DNA from 4 places in the Streptomyces sp. NBC_00647 genome. Region 1 is predicted to be linked to each of the others. Evidence: riboswitches for the same ligand, from Rfam matches in the RefSeq annotation. Region 1 holds a riboswitch; each other region holds the start of a gene.

Region 1 (4,324 bases):
CTCACTCGCCTCCCGGACCTCCGACTTGGGGGAGATCCGGCCGATTTGCGTTGGCGTGGAGGGCTCATTATGCGCGGATTGCGCACGCTTCCAGTGGAGTTCACCCCGGTCAAATAGTCCTTGATCGGTCCATCGGCGACCCTTCGCCACCCCTGTCGAAGAGGTTCTTCCGAATACCGGAAAGAGCACCCTTCCGGCTACCGGAACATGACGATCCATCAAATCTGTGATCTTCACGTGATCTGTACTGCATCGACTTGTGACAAGCGTTCGAGTCCGGCTACGTTCACCCATCAACGCGGCACCTGCGCTTCTTACTTCGCAGGATGCCCGTAGTCACCTGCTGTCACGCGAAAGGCTTCCGCATGCTCTCCGGGAACGGCCGTCACCGTCGCCCCCGTCAGGCCCCGGCCCTCATCGTCGCCGCAGGGGTGACCGGATCGGCGATCGCCATCCCGTTGCTCGGCGCGACGAGTGCGAGCGCGGCCGACGGAACCACCTGGGACCGGGTGGCACAGTGCGAGAGCGGCGGCGCGTGGAGCGCCGACAACAGCAACGGGTACTACGGCGGGCTGCAGCTGACCCAGGACGACTGGGAGGCGTACGGCGGTCTCGAGTACGCCCCGAGAGCCGACCAGGCCAGCCGTTCGCAGCAGATAGCCGTGGCCGAGAAGGTGCTCGACGACCAGGGGCTCGCGGCCTGGCCGACCTGCGGACCGCTCTCCGGGCTCAGCGCGGACTCGGGCGAGGTGCATGTCGACACGGGTGTGGCTGACGACTCGTCGGCCGACGACGGCGACTCGGGCGACTCGATCAGCCCCGGTTCGTCCGGATTGTCGATTACGCCCAACTCGCGCCCTTCCTCCACCCCGTCCGGTTCGTCCGATTCGGGCGACTCTCCGGACGTGACGGACAACACCGCGAAGCCCCGCGCCTCACAGGATTCCGACAGCTCGGACAAGGTGAAAGCCAAGGGCGGCAAGTCGGACAAGTCGGGGCAGAGCGGCACCTCTTCGGATGCCTCCGACGACACGAGCTCCAGTGCCGGGCGGCACCGCGGCGACAGTGCCGACGAGGACGCGACGGCCGGTGCAGCCGACGACCGCACGGACAGCGCCTCGGGGCGGCACGCCTCGCGCGGCTCGAGTGCCTCGCGCGACGCCACGGACGGCTCGTACGTCGTGCGCACCGGGGACAACCTCTGGAGCATCGCCGACGCCCTTGACCTCGAAGGCGGATGGTCCGACCTGTACGTCGCGAACGAGGACACGGTCGGCGCCGATCCCGACCTCATCGTTCCCGGTCAGAGCCTGTCTGTTGCTACCGAAACGGTCGAAAAGTAGCGGGAGTTCACGTCACGGTTCGCTGTGGAATGTCCGGTTTGGCGCGAGTGAGAGATGGGTCTCAGAAGCCCTGATCGTCTTTGAAAATCCGCCGATCGACTGCTTACGGTCGTGACCGCTCGCCACAGCGGGCCCCGACGGTCACAACGCCGAATCCTGCCAGCGGCCGTACGGGAACAGTCGTCGCGTCATGCGCCGTAGGCAGGAGCGGGGGACCCAAGGTAAGCGCCGCGTCCGGGAGTTGAGAGACATCCGGAACGGCTTGGGGTTAAGTCGCGTGTCGGACGTCCTGGAGAAGGGGCCGAAGGCGCGCGGCCGGGCAACTCAACCGGCCCGAACCCGACAGCTCACCTCGCAGGCGTCGGTGAGGGGATCACTCCATGCTGTTTTCCAGCAAGGGCAAGCACCGCCGTCCGAACAAGGCCACCCGCGTCGCCACGCTCGCCGGTGTCACCGGTGTCGCCATCGCCGCTCCGCTGATGGCGGCCGGCAACGCCTCCGCCGCCACCGCTTCCGAGTGGGACGCCGTCGCCCAGTGCGAGGCCGGCGGCAACTGGTCGATCAACACCGGCAACGGCTACTACGGCGGCCTGCAGTTCTCGGCCTCCACCTGGGCCGCGTACGGCGGCACCGCCTACGCCTCCACCGCCGACCAGGCCTCGAAGTCGCAGCAGATCGCCATCGGCGAGAAGGTCCTCGCCGGACAGGGCAAGGGCGCCTGGCCGACCTGCGGCGTCGGCCTGTCGAGCGCCGCGTACGGCGGCGACACCTCGACCCCGTCGACCCCCTCCGGCTCCTCCTCGCCGAGCGCCTCGCAGGGCACCACCACCCGTACGACGGAGCAGCCCGCCTCCCGTTCCGCGGAGCGTCCGGCCGCCCAGAAGACCGTCACCACCCCGACCGGCAAGAAGGTCAAGAAGGGTGACGGCGAGTACAAGGTCGTCAAGGGTGACACCCTCAGCTCGATCGCCGAGAAGAAGCACGTCAAGGGCGGCTGGCAGAAGCTGTTCAAGCTGAACAAGGACATCGTCGCCGACGCCGACTTCATCTACCCGGGCCAGCAGCTGCACCTCGGCTGATCGGGGCCGCGCACCGGCCCCACGTGGTCGCCCTCGGCGGACGGCGACCGCATCCGGTCCGCGCGCGCAGCCCCAGTCGCGCTGAATGACAGCTCCCCTCGCAGGCCGGGCCTCCATCCGGAAGGCCTGGTGAGGGTCCCCGTCCCCACGGGCTCCCCGCTCCGGTGCTTGTTCCCCCGCATGCACCGGAGCGGGGTTTTTCATTTCTTTTTTTGTTCCGTTCAGGAACAATATGTACCCTCAGTTCTGCCCAAGGGGTGGTCGATCGGCTGGCCGATCCCCCCGGGCCGGTTAGGCTCATCCCGCAGGGCTGGCAAGTCCTGCGTACCCGCGTCACATCCCAGAAGGAGATGCTCGTGCCGTCCATCGACGTCGTCGTAGCCCGGGAAATCCTGGACTCCCGAGGCAACCCCACGGTCGAGGTCGAGGTCGGCCTCGACGACGGCAGCACGGGTCGTGCCGCCGTTCCGTCCGGCGCCTCCACCGGAGCCTTCGAGGCCATCGAGCTCCGCGACGGTGACCCGAACCGCTACCAGGGCAAGGGTGTCGAGAAGGCCGTCCTCGCCGTCATCGAGCAGATCGGCCCGGAGCTCGTCGGCTACGACGCCACCGAGCAGCGGCTGATCGACCAGGCGATGTTCGACCTGGACGCCACCGACAACAAGGGCTCGCTCGGCGCCAACGCCATCCTCGGCGTCTCGCTCGCCGTCGCGCACGCCGCTTCCGAGGCGTCCGACCTGCCGCTCTTCCGCTACCTGGGCGGCCCGAACGCGCACCTGCTGCCCGTTCCGATGATGAACATCCTGAACGGCGGCTCGCACGCCGACTCGAACGTGGACATCCAGGAGTTCATGATCGCCCCGATCGGCGCGGAGTCCTTCTCCGAGGCCCTGCGCTGGGGCACCGAGGTCTACCACACCCTCAAGTCCGTCCTGAAGTCCAAGGGCCTGTCCACCGGCCTCGGCGACGAGGGCGGCTTCGCCCCGAACCTGGACTCCAACCGCGCCGCGCTGGACCTCATCCTCGAGGCCATCAAGCAGGCCGGTTACGTCCCCGGCGAGCAGATCGCGCTCGCCCTCGACGTCGCCGCGTCCGAGTTCTACAAGGACGGCAAGTACGAGTTCGAGGGCAAGTCCCGCTCGGCCGCCGAGATGACCGAGTACTACGAGGAGCTCGTGGCGGCGTACCCGCTCGTCTCCATCGAGGACCCGCTCTTCGAGGACGACTGGGCCGGCTGGAAGGTCCTCACCGACAAGCTCGGCCACCAGGTCCAGATCGTCGGCGACGACCTGTTCGTCACCAACCCGGAGCGTCTGGCCCGCGGCATCGAGGACGGCGCCGCCAACGCGCTGCTCGTCAAGGTCAACCAGATCGGTTCGCTGACCGAGACCCTGGACGCCGTCGAGATGGCCCAGCGCAACGGCTTCAAGTGCATGATGTCCCACCGCTCCGGCGAGACCGAGGACGTCACGATCGCCGACCTCGCCGTCGCCACCAACTGCGGCCAGATCAAGACCGGCGCCCCGGCCCGCTCCGAGCGCGTCGCCAAGTACAACCAGCTGCTGCGCATCGAGGAGATCCTCGACGACGCCGCGGTGTACGCCGGCCGCTCGGCGTTCCCCCGGTTCAAGGACTGACCCCGCAAGGCTCAGGAAGCGTCGTCCGTACGTCCCCGCACTCGGTCCCGTACCGTGTGCGGGGACGTACGCGCGTGACGGCCCCTACCGGCGGGCCAGTACTGGGGAGGCGGGACTCATGGCCGTGAAGGACCGGGACCGGTTCTCCACCTCGACCAGGCTGAAGCTGCTCGGCGAGCAGACGGCGGCCCGGGTCTACCGCTCCCAGACCAAGCGGCAGGCGCGCCGCTCCCGGCTGACCGGCCGGGCCGCGCTGCTGGCCCTC
Region 2 (4,324 bases), 1.5 Mb from region 1:
GGGCCTCTCCCGGGTCCTCCGGGTAGGTCTCCTGCCCGTACTGGGTCTCGGTGTTGTAGCCGATGGCGACGTACGGGTGACGCTCGTCCCCGTCGATCCGCCAGATCCGGAAGGACAGGGCGTAGATCTCGGACCGGAGGGATTCGGGGAAGCGCCGGATCACGGCTTCGGCAGAGGTGCGAAGGTGCTGCCGGAAGGGGGTCACCGCGCCGGATGGGCGAGGTTGCGGCGCAGGGGACTCGAAGGACTCAAAAGACATGTCTCTCCCCGGACTTGTCGATGGTGGTCGGTGATTCCTGGAGGAGTGTGTACCGTCGCCGGGCCCGCCCGCCGCCGGGTGGTGTTGGGGTGTTGTGGTCGGTCATGTGCGGGAAAGTCTGCTTGGGCGGAAGTGGACCTTGCGTGATCCGAAGCGGTCGCAACGCGCTAACCACCGTACGGTGAACGGCGTTGCTGACGGGATACCGGACGTCGTCCGGTTCACGCCGGGCCGATGAGTCGTTCGATCCGTATTCTTCGGATCATGGCCGCTCCGACTGCATATTCACTCATCGCCACTGACCTGGACGGAACGCTGCTGCGCGGCGACGACACCCTCTCCGACCGGTCGCGGGCCGCGTTGGCGAAGGTGACCCAGGCGGGTGCCCAGCACCTCGTGGTGACGGGCCGCCCCGCGCCGCGCGTACGACCGCTCCTCGACGAACTCGGCGGTGAGGGGCTGGCGGTGTGCGGGCAGGGGGCGCAGCTGTACGACGCCGGGGCGGACCGGATGCTGTGGTCGGTGACCCTGGACAGGGAGCTGGCGGAGACGGCGCTCGGCAAGATCGAGGCGGAGGTCGGTCTGCTGTACGCGGCGGTCGACCAGGACGGCGTGGACGGGCTGACGCTCATCGAGCCGGGATACGTGATGCCGCATCCGACCCTGCCGGCGGTGCGGGTGCGGCGGCGGGACGACCTCTGGTCGGAGCCGATCAGCAAGGTGTTGCTGCGCCACCCGTCGTTGTCCGACGACGAGTTGGCGTCCGCGGCGCGGGGAGTGGTCGGTTCGCTGGCGACGGTCACCATGTCCGGGCCCGGCACCGTCGAACTCCAGCCATGCGGGGTGACCAAGGCGACGGGCCTCGCTCTCGCCGCGGCACACCTCGGACTCACCCCGGACGCGACGCTGGCCTTCGGCGACATGCCCAATGACATCCCGATGTTCGACTGGGCCGCCCGTGGTGTGGCGATGGCCAACGCCCACCCGGAACTCAAGGCGGTGGCCGACGAGATCACCCTGTCGAACGAGGACGACGGAATCGCGGTCGTCCTGGAACGACTCTTCGGCTTCTAGGGACTCGGTCGCCTGCTCCAGGGGTCCATCTGCGGTCCATCCGCTTCAGGGTCTGCCTGTTCCAGGGACCGGTCACGCGAGGAACGCGACAGACAACGCGCCCGCCGGCGGACCGAGAAGGTGCCGCCGGCGGGTGGTGGTGGTGAGGGTGCGATCAGTAGGCGCCGTTGACGTTGTCGATGGAGCCGTACGTCTTGGCCGCGTAGTTGCAGGCGGCGGTGATGTTCGCGACCGGGTCGTAGGGGTCCATCGACGTGCCGGGGACGTGGAAGGCCCGGAACGTGGGGTCGATGACCTGGAGCAGACCCTTGGAGGGGGTGCCCGCGACGGCGTTGGAGTCCCAGTTGTTGATGGCGAGCGGATTGCCGGAGGACTCGCGCATCACGTTGCGGTAGATGCCGTCATAGCTGCCCGGAATGCCCTCCTTCGCCATGATGTCCAGGGATTCCTTGATCCAGCCGTCGAGGTTGTTCGTGTACGTCTTGGCGGAGGCCTGGGTGGCGGTGGTCGCGGAGGACTTGGCGACGGCCGGGGTCGCCTTCGCCGTCTTGGCCGCCGTCGACTTCAGCGTCTTCGTGCCCACGGTCAGCTTCAGGCCCGGGCGGATCAGGGCGGGGTTGTCGCCGATGACCGCGCGGTTAGCCTTGTACAGCTTCTTCCAGCCGCCGCTCTCGGGGTGCTTCTGCGCCACCTTGGACAGGGTGTCGCCCGCGACCACCTTGTAGGTGATGAGCTGGACGTTGGGGACCACGGCGGTCTTGGCGGCCTTCGTGAGCTGGGGGGCCTGCGCCGGGGTCGCCGCGCTGGCGCCGGTCGCGCTCACGAGCGGCAGGGCGAGTGCGATGCCGCCCGTTCCGGCGGCGATCATGCCCCGGGTGATGACGTTGGTCTTCGTGCGGCGGTGCTTGCCTCGTGCGGGCATGACGAAATGTCCTCTCCGACGCCTGCGAGGTGAGCTGTCGGGTTCGGGCGGGAGATGCCCGGCCGCGCTTTTGGGCGCGGCTTCACCCCTAGCCGGTCCGGTGTGCCCGGATCGGCGGCTTACCTGTGGGTCCCCCGCTCCTGCCGTGCGTGGGTGGGTGGGTATCCGGGCGGCGGCAGGATTCGGCGATCCGCCCGGGATCGACCAGAACGTATGCGAGAGCACATGTCCGGAACAAGGCCAGATGTGGCTGCGAAGATCCCTTTCGCCTGTTTGGAGCGAGGGAGAAACGTCCGATTAGACCGGAATTGAATCCTCAACTTGCCTTTAGTGAATGGGTTGGCGAGGGGGTGGGGTGGGGTGGTGTCCGGGTTCGCGCGTGACTCAACTCACGAGACCAAGGGTCATCAAGGCGGCATGCCGGGCAACTCGGGCATTGTGCTTCCGACTGTCGGGGATGCCGAGTCCCCGGAGGGCGGCAAGCGGACCCCCACGCAGGGGGATTCGGGGCGGTGGGGTTCGTGGGGGAAGCGGCCCGAGCCGGGCCGAGGCGCGGGCCCGGCGGGTCGGACGGGACCGGTCGTGGGTCGGGCCCGGACGGGCGTGGGTCGAGCCGGGGCGAGCGCGGGCTGAACTGCGGCCGGTGGCAAGGGCGTTCGCCGTACGTGTTCCATGCCGGCGTCGGGACGCCGGGCGGACCGGGCCGGCCTGAGCGGCGCATTCGGGCGGGCGTGGGCCGTGCGTCCGGGCGGGCGTGAGTGGCGCGTCCGGGCCGGGGGAGCAGTGCGGCCGGGGCCGGGACGAGCGGCGCGTCGACGGTCGTTCGGAGGCGAACTCCCGCCCCCGCGAGCCCTGTCGGCCGGCCGCAGGGGCGGGAACTCCCGCCCGTGCGGCCGCGTGTCAGCCCGCCGTGCGCGGGATTCTCTTCTCCCAGGTCCGGTGGAAGACGACCTCGTCGCCGTCCTTGCAGACGACCTCGTTGGACGTGATGAAGTCCTGCGCGTCGCAGCTGATGGTGGAGGCCGTCTCGACGCGGGCGTCCCACGGCAGGTCCGGGCGGTGCAGACGGATCGACCAGGTCGAGCGGGCGTGGGCGGACAGCGGGTCGGACGCGTCGATCGTGTACGTCTCCCGCGCGTCCTCCGTGCATTCGAGGCCGTCGGGATACGCGCGGGTGCCGCCGAGGCACGGGTCGACCTCCAGGCGCCAGGTGTCCGCGGCCACGTCGCGCAGGACCAGGCGTTCCGGACGGGGTTCGTCCAGCGTCTCGGAGACGGCCACGCCGAGGGGCTCCGCCTCCTCCGGTTCCCCGAAGGTGATGGAGGGGTCCGACTCCCTTGTCCGTACGGGGAGTTCGAGGGCGCTGCCGATGGGGTCGAGGGTGAAGCCCGCCTCCGAGCCCGGCTGGGGCCAGATCCAGGGCCAGTAGGCGGAGGAGACGCTCAGGCGGATGCGGTGGCCCGCGGGGAACGCGTAGCCGATGCCGTTCAGGTCGAACGCCACGTTCTCCGTGGTGCCGGGTTCCGCGGGAACCGTCCGGTCGCGGCCGCGGCGCGCCGACAGGTTCAGGGCGCCTCGGGTGACGAGCGTGGAGGCTCCGTCGGGGGCCACGTCGCAGAGGCGGGCGATCACCTGGCCCCTGGGTGACGCGGACGTCAGCCGCAGATCGACCCGCGGGCGGCCCAGCACCCAGGTCTCCGCCGGTACCTCGAACTCGAAGCAGGCCGACCGGGCGTCCTCCTCCCGCTGGTCCGGCGGGAGGTCGGCGGCGTTGCCGAAGGGGAAGAAGCGGCCCGCGTCGACCCCCGTGTGCTGCGGGGACCGCACCGGCACCGGGGTGCCCTGGAGCGCGTACGTGATCGGGGTCACCGAGGGTGAGGGCCAGGCCGGGTCGCCGACCCAGCGGCCGGGGAGTTCCTCGTAGACGGTCGCCGGCGGGTGCGCGTCCATCACGTACGAGCGCAGGAGGGGGACGGAGAGCGCGCCCGTGTCCTCGTCCCGGAGCCAGTGGTCCCACCAGCGGAGCGTCTCCTGGAGGAAGCCGATGGCCGGTCCGGGCGGCAGGCCCC
Region 3 (4,324 bases), 3.6 Mb from region 1:
TCCCGTCCGTGGCATGTCGCCCGTGTGCGCATGCGGCCCTTCGTGCGCGCCGTGACGCGAGCGCTGCCGGACGAGGACGTGTTCGTCGGGCAGGTGCGCTACCGCCACCGGGGGTGGAACGGTGCGGACGCCGACCCGGTCGCCGATGTCCGGCAGGCGCTCGCCGAACTCGCCGATCTGGTGGGGGAGGTGCCGGTGGTGCTCGTGGGCCACTCGATGGGCGGTCGCGCCGCCCTGCGCGCCGCGGCCGCGCCACAGGTCCGGGCCGTGGTGGCCCTCGCACCCTGGTGCCCGGAGGGTGAGCCGGTGGCCCACCTCCGGGACAAGCGTGTGATCGTTCTGCACGGAGACCGGGACCGGGTCACCGATCCCGCGGCGTCGTTCGCCCTCGTCCGCCGTGCCGACGAGGCGGGCTGCGCCGCGAGCGCCGTTCGGGTCGAGGGCGGTGACCACGCGATGCTCCGACGCGCGCGCACCTGGCACCGGGCGACGGGCTCCACGGTCGCCGGGCTGCTGTCCCGGGCCGACGGTGGGCTCGGACCCCTTCTCGCCGAGTGGCCCGGCGGTGAACCCGGGGTTCTCTAGGATCCTGTCCGGCCGATCACGGGGGAGGAGACCGACCGCGCCCGTGTCTCCGCCGCGATCGACCGGACAGGGCCCTAGAGGCCGGTCGAGTCCAGCCGGTCGTCGGGGTCCGGGCCGGTGGAGAAGCCGCGGCGCGGGCCGGCCGCAAGTCGTGCGGCGGAGGCGGGAAGCGGCGTACCTGTCGACGGATCCCAGCTGAGGATCCATTCGAAGTCGCGTTGCAGCCGACGGGCTTCGCTCCGGACGAGCGTCGGTATGTCGCCGCGTTCGGAGATCAGTTGGGCATAGATCGGCGCATCGTGCACGTGGGATCCTCGACTCGCTCGCGTGGTCTTCCGTGCCTCGAAGGTAGGGCCGGGACGCGGTCGCAGCGGTGATCCGGCCAGCTCGGCCACAACCGGTCACGGTGTGACCATCGGACGCCGCCGATGTCGAACGAGGCGTCAGGGAACGCCAGTTCCGTACGCACTTCCGAAAGCCCCGGGACCACGGGCCCGGGTCCGCGGGACGCACGAGCGGCGGGGTGGAAGGGGCTGGACCAGGGCGGCTGGACAGGACCGGAGTTCCGAGCGCCCTCAACGGGGTTGCTCCGCCGCCGTTCTGAGCACGCCGTGTGCCCTCACCGTCGCCCTTCGAGGTCGTGCGATGAAGGTCACGAAAACGTATCGGACATCTGGGACGTGGATCTTCACATGGGGTGCACAACATGGCTAAGTTGGCGACCAGGTCGCCCGACTCCCTCCGGCGAAGCTCGCCGGGCGGCGCGGCCTCCGCCGAGTCCTGGCTGTCCCCGTGGCAGCTGGAGCCGGGGACCCACCGAACTTGGGGTGAATCGGCCCAACCGCCTTACGGGGCAAGGGTCGTAGGGCATACCTTCCGGAACCGTCCGCCCGAACCCGACAGCTAACCCGGTAGGCGGATGACGGAAGGAGTGCCACTCCCATGGCGCCGGAACGCACCCCGCCCACCTCGGGCACCAACCTGCCGAGCGTGCGGGACGCCGCCGTCGCGGCGATGGCCGTGTCGCGCGAGTCGACGCTCGCCCCGACCACGAACGCCCAGCCGCCCGCCGGGCGTGCGGAGCCCACCCGGGAAGAAGTCCGCCAGCGGCTTTCGTCGCTGTACGACCAGGCGGAGAACGCCACCGGCAACTTCAACGCGACCCGGGCCCTGGCGAACCTCTCCCGCAAGCCCGACCGGCGAGCCGCCGGCCAGGGGCGCGCGGACGTCGATCCCGCCCAGGCCGATCTGATGCGGCAGTGGTTCGACGGGGCGCGCTCCCGGCTCGGACCCTCGGTCCCGGCCGTACTTCCGGCCGACAGGCAGCCCGACCGCGGTCAGGCAGCCGCCCGCCCGGCGCAGGGTGCGAGACGTCCGGTGGATGGTCCGACGACGTATCAGGTGGAGCAAGCCGGCCGCCCTGTGGCCGAGTTGACGGCGGCTCCGGCACGGGAGCTGACCGCGGGTCCGACTCCGGAACTGACCGCGCGCCCCGTCCTGGAACTGACAGCGGGTCCGGCGGCCGAGCTGACGGCCGGGAGCGCCCCGGCGGCAGCGGGACCCGGGGCGGCGGTCCGTGCGGCGCTGCCGGCGGCAGCCGCTCCGGACGCCGCGTCGCAGCTGTCCCCGCTCCAGGTCAAGAAGGACCGTGCCCGGCGCCAGCTGGCCGCCGCGCAGGCTCTGCTGTCGAGGCACGCCGCGCGGCAGAGCATGCCGGTCGTGCAGGCCCCGGCGATGGAGTACCGGCCGGTGGCGGAGGAGCCCCGGCTCACCTCGTTCGAGTCGGCACCGTTGCCCACCCCGTTCCCATCGGCACCGCTGCCCACCTCGTTCGAGTCGGCCCCCCTGTCCGCTTCGTTCGCGTCGGCACCGCTGCCGACGTCGTTCGAGTCGGCGCCCCTGCCCGCCTCGTTCGAGGCGGCGCCAGTGCCCACCCAGTTCCAGTCGGCGTCGTTGCCGATCGCGTTCGAGTCGGCGCCCGTGCCCACGTCCTTCGCGTCGGCACCGCTGCCGACGTCGTTCGAGTCGGCCCCCCTGCCCGCCTCGTTCGAGGCGGCGCCAGTGCCCACCCAGTTCCAGTCGGCGTCGTTGCCGATCGCGTTCGAGCCGGCGCCCGTGCCCACGTCCTTCGCGCCGGCGCCCCTGCCCACGTACTTCGAGCCGGCCCCCATGCCGGCTTCGTTCGCGTCGACGTCCCCGCCCGTCGACGCGGGGTGGCGGCAGGCGTGGCCGGCCGGAAGCGACCAGTCGTGGCCCGCGGCCCCTGCGCCCGTCACTCCGACTCCGGGGTTCGACATCGACAGCCTCACGCGTGCCGGCGCCGGAGCAGGAGCCGGCACCGGTGCCGCTCCCGCCGTCGCACCGGTCGTCGCACCGGTCGTCGGCTACGACACCAGGGCCGCGGAGGCGGTCGCCTTCGCCCGTGCGCAGGTCGGCAGGCCGTGCGTGTGGGGCGCGTCCGGACCCGGCTCGTACGACCCCTCCGGTCTCACCCAGGCGGCCTGGAAGAGTGCCGGGGTGCTGCTTCCCCGCTCGACGCAGGACCAGGCCAGGGTCGGGCCCGCGATCGCCCTCACCGGTATCCAGCCCGGTGACCTGGTCTTCTTCCACGCCAACGTGAGCCATGTCGGCCTCTGTATCGGTGGCGGCATGATGATCCATGCCCCGAGTCCCGGTGCGCGGATCGCCGAGGAGTCGATCCACTACGCCGGGCAGGGGGCGATCCACAGCGTCGTCCGTCCGGCCTGAGACAGGCCCGGACCTCCGGAGGAACGTCGTGGTGGCGGGCGCTGTCAGAATTCCCGGTCGATCCCCGTGACGGCGGCCGGCCCCAGCGGGGCGTCGTCCTCCGACAGGCCGCTGTCGCGGAGTGCGCCGGAGACGAGCCGGACGGCCTCGGCCTCGGCGCTTCTCTGGTTCGCCGCCTCGACCTCGAGCCGGACGGAGAACGTGCGGTTCTCGTCGACGGTCAGCAGGCTCAGCTCTTCGGTCTCGCCCAGGTCCGTGTTCTGGGGGTCCTGAGGGCGAAGCCTGCGTTCCACGTCGGCACGGGACGCGTCCGAGAGGCCGTGGACGAATGTCCCGGGAACGGTGATGACGTAGGTGGTCACAGGAACTCCTTGCGTGGGTGCCCCGCGGGCCTGAAGTGCGGTCGGCTGTGTGATCGCCCGTCTACCCCGCATTGTGCCGGGCACCCGGAGCTTCTTCGCGTCGGGCGGCGCCTGCCGCGTGGTGATCGGGTGGCGATACGGTCGCCCCATGGCTGATGCTCGGTTGACCACCGCCTCTTTTCTCGTGCTCGGCATCATCGACAAGTTGGGCGAGGCCAGCGCGTACGACGTCAAGGTGGAGGCGGCCCGTACGGTCGCGCCCTTCTGGTCGGTGCCGCACGCACAGGTGTACGCGCAGTGCGACCGCCTCCTCGAGGGCGGGCTGTTGTCGCAGGTGCGACAGGAGAGCGGCCGCAACCGCAGGGTGCTGACGCTGACGGACCAGGGCAGGGCGGCCCTCCAGGGGTGGCTCGACGACCCCGCCTTCGTCCCGGTGGAGGCGCGGGAACGCGGCATTCTCAAGTTGTGGTTCGGTGGCCGGCCCGAACTGCTCGGTCCCGTACAGCTCGACGAGCACGGTCGGACCCTGGACGACTACGAGGAACTCGCATCGAGCGTCGGCGAGTTGCTGACGCGCGGGCAGCGGGACGCGCTGGAGTTCGGCATCCGGTACGAGCGCATGATGGTTG
Region 4 (4,324 bases), 2.9 Mb from region 1:
GGCCGCCGTCGACGAGGAGCTCGCCCGGTTCGCCGCGGAGGGCCCCACGGCCGAGGAAATGGAGCGCGCGCAGGCCCAGTTGGAGCGCGAGTGGCTGGACCGGCTCGGCACCGTCGCGGGCCGCGCCGACGAACTGTGCCGGTACGCCGTCCTGTTCGGCGACCCGCAGCTCGCCCTGACCGCCGTGCAGCGCGTTCTCGACGTCACCGCGGAGGAGGTCCAGGAGGTCGCCAAGGCCCGCCTGCGCCCCGACAACCGCGCGGTGCTCGTCTACGAGCCGACCGCACCCGAACCGACCGACGCCGCTGACGAGACCGACGAGGAGGCGGCGAAGTGACCGAGCTCGCCACCATGGACTTCCATCCGCAGCCCCAGGCCGGCAGCCCCAAGCCGTGGGCCTTTCCCGCCCCCGAGCGCGGCACCCTGGACAACGGCCTGACCGTGCTGCGCTGCCATCGCCCCGGCCAGCAGGTCGTCGCCGTCGAGGTGATCCTCGCCGCGCCGCTGGAGGCCGAGCCCACGGGCCTGGACGGCATCGCCACGATCATGGCGCGTGCGTTCTCCGAGGGCACCGACAAGCACTCGGCCGAGGACTTCGCCGCCGAGCTCGAGCGCTGCGGCGCCACGCTCGACGCGCACGCCGACCACCCCGGCGTACGCCTGTCCCTCGAAGTGCCCGTCTCGCGCCTGGCCAAGGCGCTCGGCCTGCTCAGTGACGCCCTGCGGGCACCGGCGTTCGCGGACAGCGAGGTCGAGCGGCTGGTGCGCAACCGGCTCGACGAGATCCCGCACGAGACGGCCAACCCGGCCCGTCGTGCGGCCAAGGAGCTCTCCAAGGAGCTGTTCCCGGCGAGCGCGCGCATGTCGCGCCCGCGCCAGGGCACCGAGGAGACCGTCCAGAAGATCGACTCGGCGGCCGTACGCGCCTTCTACGAGAAGCACGTGCGCCCCGCGACGGCCACCGCCGTCGTGGTCGGCGACCTGACCGGCGTCGACCTCGACGAACTGCTGGGCGACACGCTCGGCTCCTGGACCGGTTCGTCCGCCGAGCCGCGTCCCGTGCCGCCGGTGAACGCCGACGACACCGGCCGCGTGATCATCGTCGACCGCCCGGGCGCCGTCCAGACGCAGTTGCTCATCGGCCGTGTCGGCGCCGACCGGCACGACCGCGTGTGGCCCGCCCAGGTGCTCGGCACGTACTGCCTCGGCGGCACCCTCACCTCGCGCCTCGACCGAGTCCTGCGCGAGGAGAAGGGCTACACCTACGGTGTGCGGGCGTTCGGTCAGGTCCTGCGCGCCGCGCCGGACGGCACGGGCGTCGCGATGCTCGCCATCAGCGGCTCCGTGGACACCCCGAACACCGGTCCGGCGCTCGACGACCTGTGGAAGGTGCTGCGCACCCTCGCGGCCGAGGGGCTGACCGACGCCGAGCGGGACATCGCCGTGCAGAACCTGGTGGGCGTGGCGCCCCTCAAGTTCGAGACGGCGGGGGCTGTCGCGAGCACGCTCGCCGACCAGGTCGAGCAGTACCTGCCGGACGACTACCAGTCGACGCTCTATCAGCAACTGGCCGCCACCGGCACCGTGGAGGCCACCGCGGCCGCCGTGAGCGCGTTCCCGACGGACCGTCTGGTGACTGTCCTGGTCGGCGACGCGGCGCAGATCGAGGAGCCCGTCAAGGCTCTCGGAATCGGTGAAGTCAGCGTGGTGGCCGCCGAGTAGAGCCCGCGCGACGAGGGGGCCCTGGTGACTGAAGAGTCACCAGGGCCCTCTTTTACCCGGACGCCGTCCCCGAGATGTCCGTATTGGTATGGAGGTTGCCCTTCTGCCCTGTGGGATGCGCTACAAAAACCGTGATCTGTTTGTTGTTCGAACGACACCCCGTTTAGCGTCTGTCCGACTGTTCGTCAGGCAGTGCGCCGCGCCCGCGGCACCGGACAGTCATCGCCGAGTCCCCGCGTGGCGCGAGCCATGGGGAGCCGGGGACCCACACGTAGTCCCTGGGGTGAATCGGACGCCCTCCCTGAGGGGGTCCGTAGGAGACCTTCCTGCTCCGAACCCGTCAGCTAACCCGGTAGGCGAGAGGGAAGGAAAGGACCAGCCCCTACATGGCGTTCACCTGTGGCACCGGGAAGCATCGTCGTCCGAACCGGGTGCACAGCACGACCACGAGCGCCGTCGGCGTCGCGGCACTGACCACCACCGGTGTCATCGGAACCCTGGCCGCCCCCGCCTTCGCCGCGGAATCCTCCGTCGAGCAGACCGGGCTGACCCAGGCCATCACCATCGGCGACTCGGTCGCCGACCAGATCGACGCCCAGGCCTTCGCGCAGCAGCGCGCCGCGGACGAGGCCGCCGCGCGGAAGCTGGCCGAGCAGACCGCCCGCAAGCACGCCGCCGAGCAGGCCGCGAAGGCTCGCGAGGACAAGGAGCGCGCCGCCCGCGCGGCCGAGCGCAAGCGCCTGAACACCTTCGTCATGCCGATCACCGGTTCGTACGTCTCCACCGGCTACCAGGCCAGCAGCAGCCTCTGGTCCTCCGGCAGCCACACCGGCGTCGACTTCCACGCCGCGTCCGGCACCTCGGTCCACGCCGTCGGCTCCGGCACGGTCGTCACGGCCGGCTGGGGTGGCGCCTACGGCAATCAAGTCGTGATCAAGATGCACGACGGCACGTACACCATGTACGGCCACCTCTCGTCCATCGGCGTGTCCGTCGGCCAGACGGTCACTCCGGGGCAGCAGATCGCTCTCTCCGGGGACACCGGCAACACCACCGGACCGCACCTTCACTTCGAGGCCCGCACGACCGCCGAGTACGGCTCGGACATGGACCCGGTCGCGTACCTGCGTTCGCACGGCGTCAACGTCTGACGACCGCTTCGCCGCTTCTCCACCGCTTTCGATGCCCCGGCTCACCGAGCCGGGGCATCATCGTTTCCGGAGGCCGTCTGTCCAAAAAATATCCATGGATTCAGGCCTGCCATCGGAAATTCCGGCTTCCTGCAATAGAGTCACTGAACAAGCGTCAATCGATGGCGTTTCGCGGGGATTAAAGCGGAGGTCCGGTCATGCGTATTCCGGCGCACTCGGTATGCACGGCGATCCGTGACGACATTGTCGCGGGTGTCTACGAGCGTGGCGGCCGGCTGACCGAGGAACTGCTCGCGCGGCGCTACGGCGTCTCGCGCGTCCCCGTGCGCGAGGCTCTGCGCACGCTGGAGGCCGAGGGCTTCGTGGTCACCCGCCGGCACGCGGGCGCGTGCGTCGCGGAACCCACCGAGCAGGAGGCGGCGGACCTCCTGGAGATGCGCATGCTGCTGGAGCCGCTGGGTGCCGCGCGGGCCGCCCAGCGGCGCACGGAGGCCCACCTCAAGGTGCTCCGGGGCCTGGTCAGGCTGGGGCAGGAGCGTTCCAGGAGGGGCCACAGCGAGGATCTGCGCTCCCTGGGCGGCTGGTTCCACGAGACGCTCGCACAGGCGTCCGGCAGCCCGGCGCTGACCTCCACGCTCGCCCAGCTGCGACACAAGATCGCCTGGATGTACTCGGTGGAGGCGCCGGCCAACCCCGCGGAGTCCTGGGCGGAGCACGGCGGCATCGTGGACGCGGTCGCCCGCGGCGACAGTGAGCGGGCTCGCGCGATCACGGCCCTGCACGCCGAACGTGCGACGTCCGCGCACCGGCTCCGCTTTCCTGGGGGCGGAGATCGGCCAGAGCGTGTGAGAACTTCGCAACATCCCGTAAACATGACGGGCCCGCGTCATTAACACGGGCGCCGTATACAAAGAGGGATATTCGGCAGGGGCCTATTTCTGATGCCCTTTTGTTCGCGTGCCAGGAATTCAGGCGCGCGCTATTCTCGTGGCCGCACGGCGCGGGTCGCTCGTGCCACCGGAGAATTCCTGAACGAGGTACGGAAAACGGCCGAGCCGCGCCACCCGGAGATGAGGGGTGGCGCGGCTCGGCCGTACGTGTCCTGGGTGCCTTGTGGGCTCAGACGGTCTCGGGGAGCTCGTCGAGCCCCTCGGCGACGAGCCTCGCCAGGCGGTCGAGAGCGGCGTCCGCGCCCTCGGCGTCCGACGCGAGGACGATCTCCTCGCCGCCCTGGGCTCCCAGGCCGAGGACCGCGAGCATGGAGGCCGCGTTGACGGGGTTGCCGTCGGCCTTGGCGATCGTCACGGGGATGCCGGAGGCCGTGGTGGCCCGGACGAAGATGGAGGCGGGGCGGGCGTGGAGGCCCTCGTTCCAGCCGACGTTGACGCGGCGCTCAGCCATGTGATGCTGCCCTTCGGGTGTTCCGGGTTGTCTAGACCAGTGTCCCATAT

The links. A riboswitch is a leader RNA that binds a small molecule or an ion and turns the genes downstream of it on or off. The one in region 1 is predicted to bind cyclic di-AMP.
Positions count from the first base shown of each region.
Region 2: it holds a riboswitch for cyclic di-AMP, as region 1 does, so the genes downstream of both, OG788_RS26495 (LysM peptidoglycan-binding domain-containing protein) here and OG788_RS19875 (transglycosylase family protein) in region 1, are expected to answer to the same signal.
Region 3: it holds a riboswitch for cyclic di-AMP, as region 1 does, so the genes downstream of both, OG788_RS04410 (NlpC/P60 family protein) here and OG788_RS19875 (transglycosylase family protein) in region 1, are expected to answer to the same signal.
Region 4: it holds a riboswitch for cyclic di-AMP, as region 1 does, so the genes downstream of both, OG788_RS32855 (M23 family metallopeptidase) here and OG788_RS19875 (transglycosylase family protein) in region 1, are expected to answer to the same signal.

Region 1 is NZ_CP109040.1:4,562,650-4,566,973, reverse strand. It holds gene OG788_RS19885 (cytochrome P450) at 1-117, shown strand, start outside; gene OG788_RS19880 (transglycosylase family protein) at 366-1,343, shown strand; cyclic di-AMP (ydaO/yuaA leader) riboswitch at 1,527-1,719, shown strand; gene OG788_RS19875 (transglycosylase family protein) at 1,724-2,422, shown strand; gene eno (phosphopyruvate hydratase) at 2,773-4,059, shown strand; gene OG788_RS19865 (septum formation initiator family protein) at 4,178-4,324, shown strand, end outside.
Region 2 is NZ_CP109040.1:6,017,801-6,022,124, forward strand. It holds gene OG788_RS26485 (hypothetical protein) at 1-163, opposite strand, end outside; gene OG788_RS26490 (HAD family hydrolase) at 524-1,333, shown strand; gene OG788_RS26495 (LysM peptidoglycan-binding domain-containing protein) at 1,488-2,255, opposite strand; cyclic di-AMP (ydaO/yuaA leader) riboswitch at 2,260-2,421, opposite strand; gene OG788_RS26500 (CocE/NonD family hydrolase) at 3,156-4,324, opposite strand, start outside.
Region 3 is NZ_CP109040.1:1,007,088-1,011,411, reverse strand. It holds gene OG788_RS04420 (alpha/beta hydrolase) at 1-585, shown strand, start outside; gene OG788_RS04415 (hypothetical protein) at 660-890, opposite strand; cyclic di-AMP (ydaO/yuaA leader) riboswitch at 1,347-1,519, shown strand; gene OG788_RS04410 (NlpC/P60 family protein) at 1,528-3,333, shown strand; gene OG788_RS04405 (hypothetical protein) at 3,378-3,695, opposite strand; gene OG788_RS04400 (PadR family transcriptional regulator) at 3,844-4,324, shown strand, end outside.
Region 4 is NZ_CP109040.1:7,468,697-7,473,020, forward strand. It holds gene OG788_RS32845 (pitrilysin family protein) at 1-337, shown strand, start outside; gene OG788_RS32850 (M16 family metallopeptidase) at 334-1,722, shown strand; cyclic di-AMP (ydaO/yuaA leader) riboswitch at 1,936-2,096, shown strand; gene OG788_RS32855 (M23 family metallopeptidase) at 2,109-2,873, shown strand; gene OG788_RS32860 (GntR family transcriptional regulator) at 3,071-3,766, shown strand; gene OG788_RS32865 (HPr family phosphocarrier protein) at 3,993-4,274, opposite strand.